One region of the Corynebacterium ammoniagenes DSM 20306 genome, then DNA from elsewhere that is predicted to be linked to it. Evidence: predicted binding sites of a transcription regulator. Region 1 holds the regulator's gene; the other holds the start of a gene.
The links. The regulator LexA, encoded in region 1, represses DNA repair genes until DNA is damaged. The targets are predictions, from matches to a motif close to CGAACANNTGTTCG.
Positions count from the first base shown of each region.

Region 2: the regulator LexA is predicted to act here: its motif matches at 1,943-1,956, upstream of CAMM_RS08990 (HNH endonuclease signature motif containing protein).

Region 1 covers NZ_CP009244.1:1,286,702-1,290,121, forward strand. Annotated here, with positions in the region: gene ptsP (phosphoenolpyruvate--protein phosphotransferase) at 1-106, shown strand, start outside; gene CAMM_RS05915 (DeoR/GlpR family DNA-binding transcription regulator) at 157-951, opposite strand; gene lexA (transcriptional repressor LexA) at 1,349-2,056, opposite strand; gene nrdR (transcriptional regulator NrdR) at 2,907-3,362, shown strand; gene hrpA (ATP-dependent RNA helicase HrpA) at 3,388-3,420, opposite strand, start outside.
Region 2 covers NZ_CP009244.1:1,961,746-1,965,165, reverse strand. Annotated here, with positions in the region: gene CAMM_RS08995 (septum formation initiator family protein) at 1-92, shown strand, start outside; gene CAMM_RS08990 (HNH endonuclease signature motif containing protein) at 202-1,857, opposite strand; gene CAMM_RS08985 (DUF501 domain-containing protein) at 2,046-2,591, shown strand; gene CAMM_RS08980 (Ppx/GppA phosphatase family protein) at 2,609-3,420, shown strand, end outside.

The DNA of each region.
Region 1 (3,420 bases):
CACCCTAGAGCAATGCCAAGAGATGGCGGAAGCCGCTATCTACTCCCCAGGAGCGCCAGAAGCACGCACGGCAGTGCGCGCGCTGTTGGATGGCTACAACTCCTAAACTCAACACAAAAAGGGCTGACCCGCGAATTTCGGGGTCAGCCCTTTTTCTTAACTGCGGGTGACGTCATCGACGACAACGACGTCGATTTCACGCTCGCGCAGCGAATTCAAAAATAGCTCCGAAGCTCCACTATCGGTGATGACCACATCGACTTCCGAAATGGGCGCGAAGCTAACGAGATAATCCGTGCCGAGCTTGGAAGAATCGCACAAGACCACAACCTTGTGCGCGTTGGTGACAAACGCCGATTTAATCGCTGCTTCCTGAGCATCAGCGGTCGACAACCCGTGATCAAGGGTGAGGGCATTGGTGCCGATGAAGGCAACATCGGCGCGCAACAATGCCATTGTGCGCAGTGCAGTGTCACCAACGACAGCCTGCGTGATGGCGCGGACGGTACCGCCCAGCAATTGGACATACTGGATTCCACTATTGGCCAGTGACAGGGCAATCGGCAAGCTATTAGACACAATAGATAGCTGGTGGGCAGTGGGGGTTTGCCCGATTAGATCTGCAACCGCGCTGGTGGTTGTTCCCGCATCCAAAAAGATGCTGCCGTGTCCTTGGGGCAGAAAATCCATGGCAGCCCGAGCGATCGCCATTTTGGCTGTGGTTGCCGAACGCAGCCGTGAATCAAGGGTCAACTCTGAGGTCTGGAAAGACTGTGAGGCAACGGCGCCGCCGTGCACGCGGTGCACGACACCCTCGCGGTCAAGAACAGCTAGGTCACGGCGGATAGTTTCCGCGGTGACGTCGAAACGCTCAGAGAGCTCGGTGACATTAACTCGGCCTTCGACCGCAGTCATTGAAGCAATTTGTCGGCGTCGCTCCTCGGCGTACATACGGCATCCCTTTCCCCGTGGGTCTAAGTTAAAAATATAGGCCACACCCAAAACCTGGTGCTGTGCTTCCGAATACAAAATTACGGATGAACAAAAATGTGGATTTCTGTCCTATTTGAGCTGTGTTTCCTCCAGAATGCCATGAAATTCAGAACTAAACACAGATTGTGTCTGACCACCCCGGGTAAGTCGCGCCTGTTGGCCTGTGAAGACGCGGACATTAACAACGGTCAGGGCATTGAAAGCGGACAAACCAATGTGGGAATACCTGCGGATCAGAATTTCTCGCTGCTACCCATTCGGGGGGATGAAATCGGTAGTATCCCACAACTCGACGCATAGAAAAAGACCGTATCCTCACCGAGTGGGAGGATACGGTCGACAGCGCGGGGCTTCGTTAAATCTTGCGAATGACCGAGACAACCTTGCCCATAATCGTGGCATTATCACCAGGAATTGGCGCGAACGCCTCGTTGTGCGGAAGCAACCAGATGCCACTGGAATCTTGGTGGAATTCCTTCACGGTTGCTTCTTCATTGTCGAGAAGAGCTGCCACGAAGTCACCGGATTCGGCGGTCGGCTGGGAGCGGATGATGACCCAGTCACCGTCCAAAATAGCGGCATCCTTCATGGATTCACCAACAACCTTGAGCATGTACAACTCGCCCTTGCCCACGATCTCATCAGGAAGAGGGTAGTAGGCATCAACATTTTCTTCCGCGGTAATCGGCGCACCGGCTGCGATGCGGCCGACGACTGGAATATAGTTCACCCCAGACGCGGTCTCTGGCAGCGCATCTTCCTCAGTGGAGGCTGCGGCAGCCTTGCGGCCGGGCTTTGGATCATCGTCCATCGCAAATTGACGAAGGTCTACAGCGCGCGGCTTATTGGGATCGCGGCGAAGGAATCCTTTTTGCTCCAGCTGATTGAGCTGATATGCAACAGACGACGTGGACTGAAGCCCGACAGCATCGCCGATTTCGCGAATGCTTGGCGGATAGCCACGTAGGACGACTGCATCTTTGATGACTTCTAAAATCCGACGTTGCCGAGGGGTCAACTCAGAAATATCGGGGCGGGGAGTGACTCCACGAGGCTTGGCCATTTTAAACTCCTTGGCTTTCTAAGCCCGCCCTAAACATCGGGCTCAGCGGCTTAGTTGGATTGGACGTAGTTCAGTGGGTAGCGGGCTTTCGGCGACAGGATTCAACCTATTTATGCGATATTCCATTTGTATCACGTTTTGCACCCATGTTCGACTATTTCGGCCGTCGTGTGGACAACCTTTCGAATACCTGTTATAAATCGAACATAGAAAATCAATCGAACAGTTGCGCGAATGGCTAATTCTGGTGTCTAGGAAGATAGATAGTGTCGTTTGCGTAATCGAAAGGACAACACGATGGCTATTGCACTTAATCGCGGAAACGTTAATTCAGCACGATCTTCATCAGCTACCTCTACGCATGTACGTCGGGTTCCCTCCGCATCCGTATGGGAACCCGCCATGCGGGAGCCGCGTGTCAATCATGTTCGCACTCTTGAGGCAAGCACTAGAACACTACAGCGAACCACGGTCGAACACGACATTCGTTCCCGAGAATCGCGTCCGCGCGAAACTGCGGGACAATGGGAAAGTGTTCGAAGTAATCTAGCTCTCGGCGCTGTGTTCGGAGCGGCAGCGATTTTGGGTACTCTTTTTGCAGGTATCAGCGCCCCAGATGAGCCAGCTTCGCCTACCACGAGCATTAGTAGTCAGCCGGTCGCGGGCGACGTGCAAGCGCGTTAAAGGCTTGGCAAACCGCTATATCCCATGGATCCGCAAGCCTACGCAGCACCGCTGATTACATGCTTAGGCGGTCCATTGTGGTTTGCATGTGGGCAGTAGACTAGTTCTAGTATTCAAACGCCTCACATGGTGAGCTAGTGTCAGCAATTCTACGTAAGGACGCTCGTTGTTCTGCCCATTTTGTCATCATGAACAATCCCGTGTCATCGATTCTCGCGTCATCGATGCAGGTTCTTCAATTCGCCGGCGCCGTGAGTGCGCGTCATGCCGGGGTCGCTTCACCACCATTGAAAAAGCCATCCTTTTGGTGGTCAAGCGTAATGGCTTAGCGGAGCCGTTTAGCCGCGATAAGCTCATCCGGGGCGTGCGACGCGCGTGCCAAGGACGGGACGTCAGCGATGATTCTCTCAAGCGTCTGGCTCAAGAAGTAGAAGAGCGCGTGCGCAGCCACGGCAGCTCACAAGTCAACGCCAATGAAATTGGCCTGGCCATCTTGGACCCACTGCGGGACCTTGATGAAGTGGCTTATCTACGCTTTGCATCGGTCTATAAATCTTTCGACAGCGCTGACGACTTTGAGTCTGAAATTCGACTCATGCGACGCCGCGAACGCGACGTCTAAGTCTCATGTCAAGGCAGTGGGCTAGTTAAAGCTTGTCCACCGCCTTTTGTATGCGTCG
Region 2 (3,420 bases), 680 kb from region 1:
ATGAACCGGTCGGCAACGTTGTCGAAGACAATGAGGACGCACCAGACCCAGTCGGCGAAATGCCGCCAGGTGAAGTCCCTTCCGGGCAGTAGTGCACGCCTGCTTCCCACATTCAACAGCAAAATGGGGAAGGCGAATACACACCTTCCCCGTAGCTACAGCTCGGGAAACTCGAAAAATCCTTCAATAGCTCATCATTAGCTAGGAAGCCCGCGGTACCGGACCTGTCTCATCGGAGATATTAAATAATGCGCCACCCATCTCGTTGTCTGGTATGGGCGGACCTGCATCTTTTGCGCGCGCGGATCGCCGCTCAGCTTTTCGCCTGTAGTGTGCTGCCGCTGATTCCTCCGCCATCGTCGACTCGTTGAAAATGACCCCCTCTTTACCGGGCATTTTCTTTCCGACTCGCCCCGAATAGGGATCTCGTTCCGAGTGCCCCATTCCGTTTCGGAAATCATGGTGGTCATTATTATCCACGTGATGCCTGCGGCACAGCAGTGTTAGGTTTCGGGTATCCGTTGCACCGCCGTGCTGCCAAGCCACCAAGTGATGATCATCGGTTTCTGCCATCGGTCTATTGCAACCCGGTGCAGTACAACACAGCTCCGCAGCAAATAATGCCAGCTTTTGTGCAAATGATGCAGTTCTCTTGGTTCTTCCGAGAGCTAGCGGTTGGAAATCCTCGGGGTCGAGTACTGCGAGGTAGTCGTTTGTTCCCTCTGAGAGTCGAACTACATCCCAGATACTCAGTTCATGGCCGGTATCGGTGATAAAAGTCGAGTCAGGGGAAAGGTCGTTGAGGTCATCCAAGGTTGTCGACAGCAAGATAGAACCCAAACCAGACTTCGGATCCTTGCCCTCAACGTATTGGGAGCATACTTCCATCAATTGGTCATGGCGACGCTGCCCAAAGGTACGGTTGTCATCCTCGGGAGGTAGCACTGGGCTGCCGGGGCGCTGTGCTGGAAGGAGCACCTTCGCCAATAGTGCGGCGCCGAGGGAGTCCGTACGAATAGATACTCGCACTGAACCATCCTCATCTGGTTCACTCATCCAGAAGTTGCGCTTACGGGTAGCTGCAAAGGGATCCTTCTTGCCATTGGGCATCCTCCCAGCGGCATTAGCCTTGGTAACTCGCTTGCGCAGCCATTTACGCAAGTCTTCAGGAGAGCGTTTCTTGGCTTCATCCATGGCTTGAGCTCGAAGTTCCTGGGGCCCAGGCTCGGCATGCTTATTCAAGTTACGCAGCTCTTGTTCAATGATCTTGGCTATTTCCACACTGGCAGCTTCTTCAGCCATCTTGCGACGACGTTCCTCTTGAGCTTTACGCTCCCGCTCTGCCCGTCGTTCAGCTTCGCGCTGTGCTTCTTCGTGTTCGCGTCGGGCAGCTTCCTCAGCCTCTTCCTTCTTACGGCGTGCTTCTTCTTCCGCTTGCTGCCGTTGCTTGGCCTGCTCCTCTTCACTGAGTTCACTGTCAGGTTCGGGGATTGGCTCTTGCTCACAGGGCTCTGGCTCAGGAACTGGCTCGGGGACGACCTTTCCGTAAAGACTTCTGCCCGCTGAAAGGCGCATTGCGGCTTCCGCGCGGGTCAACCCCAGACAATTAGTGAGGTAGTCAGCGGCACGGGAGGAGCCAACGAGGCGCCCAGCGTCGTCTCGTTCGGCCATGAATGCGAATGCAGCATCTAAAAGTGTCTTCCGGTGAAGTGATTCTTCAAGACGTTCAAAATTGGTATGAACGCGGTGAAACGGTATGGAATCAATATTTTCCACAGACTCGCACAATTCATCAATACCCGCAATGACAAGCTCTACTGCGTTCTTTATGTTCGATGAAATATCGTTATCATTCATGGCCAGCCCTCCTTTCCGGGCCACTTTGTTCTAATGTTCTGGCACCAATATTAGTCCAATTCCCAGACGCCGCAACACTCGTTATCGAACTGTTATTCGAACATTTAAAGCGGCCTACAGATAGCAAAATTCCCACCGCTACAGCTACATAGTTAGTGCCTTGTACGACCTCATGGAATAATGACGGCATGACAGTATCTGATGCAGATCTATCCACTGTTGCCGAACAGTTGGGTCGCAAACCCCGGGGCGTAGTCGATATCGCGTACCGCACGCCAGATGGCCAGCCTGCAGTAATCAAGACTGCTCCGCGGCTACCGGATGGAACACCTTTTCCAACGTTGTACTACCTCACCGACCCGCGCTTGACCGCGGAGGCATCGCGCCTGGAGGTGGCCCACATCATGAAGTGGATGGAGGCACGCCTGTCGGAAGACGAGGATCTACAAGAGGATTACCGCAAGGCGCACGAGCACTTTCTTAAAGAACGCAATGCGATGGAAGATTTAGGCACGGACTTCTCCGGCGGCGGTATGCCAGACCGTGTGAAGTGCCTGCACGTTCTCATCGCCTATGGTCTGGCAGAAGGGCCTGAGCACTTCCGTTTCGGCACGGAAGCAGTCGCCCTAGCTGCGGATCATGGTAAGCTTCGCGGGTCAGCTATCCCGCAGGATTGGCCAACGACTGAGGAGCTAGGGATAGACCTAGACCAGTTTGACTTTTCAAATGCCTAGGGTGGGGAGCCTTTAACATGACTCGTGTAGCAGCCATTGATTGTGGCACCAATTCGATCCGCCTTCTCATCTCGGATGTCCGCCCCGGCGGGGTCGTTCGAGACGTGTACCGCACCATGGAAATCGTGCGGCTGGGACAGGGCGTTGATGCCCATGGCGAATTCCAGCCAGAGGCCCTTGAGCGCACTCGCGTGGCCTTGGCCAAGTATGTGCAGCAGATGAAATTTGAGGGCGTGGAACGCGTACGCATGGTCGCCACCTCGGCGACCCGTGACGTGAGCAATGCGGAAGAGTTTTTCGACATGACCGCGGAGCTTTTAGGTGAAGTCCAGTCCGGTGCGCGCGCCGAAGTGATCTCCGGGGAAGAAGAGGCCTTGCTTTCCTTCCAGGGTGCAGTGCGAGACCTGCCCAAAGACCGCAGCCCCTACTGTGTTATCGATCTCGGTGGCGGCTCTACCGAATTCATCGTAGGCACCGCCGAAGGCGAGATTACCGGCTCCCACTCAGCTCGTATGGGCTGCGTGCGCGTGACCGAGCGCATGATGCCATCGGATCCCCCAACGGAAACCGAGGTCGAAATCGCTGGAGATTACGTCGCAGAGCGCACGGCAGAGGTGGAGAAAATCGTCCCCATCAACGAAGCCACCACGTTCGTTGGCTGCGCCGGTACATTTACCACTCTGTCAGCCCTGGCGCAGGGGCTAGAGCGCTACGACGCCGAGCTCATCCACGGCTCCGAGCTGCGTTTCGATGCCCTGCGTGTCCTGACTAAGCAGCTCATCGCCGAATCCTCGGAAGCGCGCGCCCTCAACCCGGTGATTCACCCCGG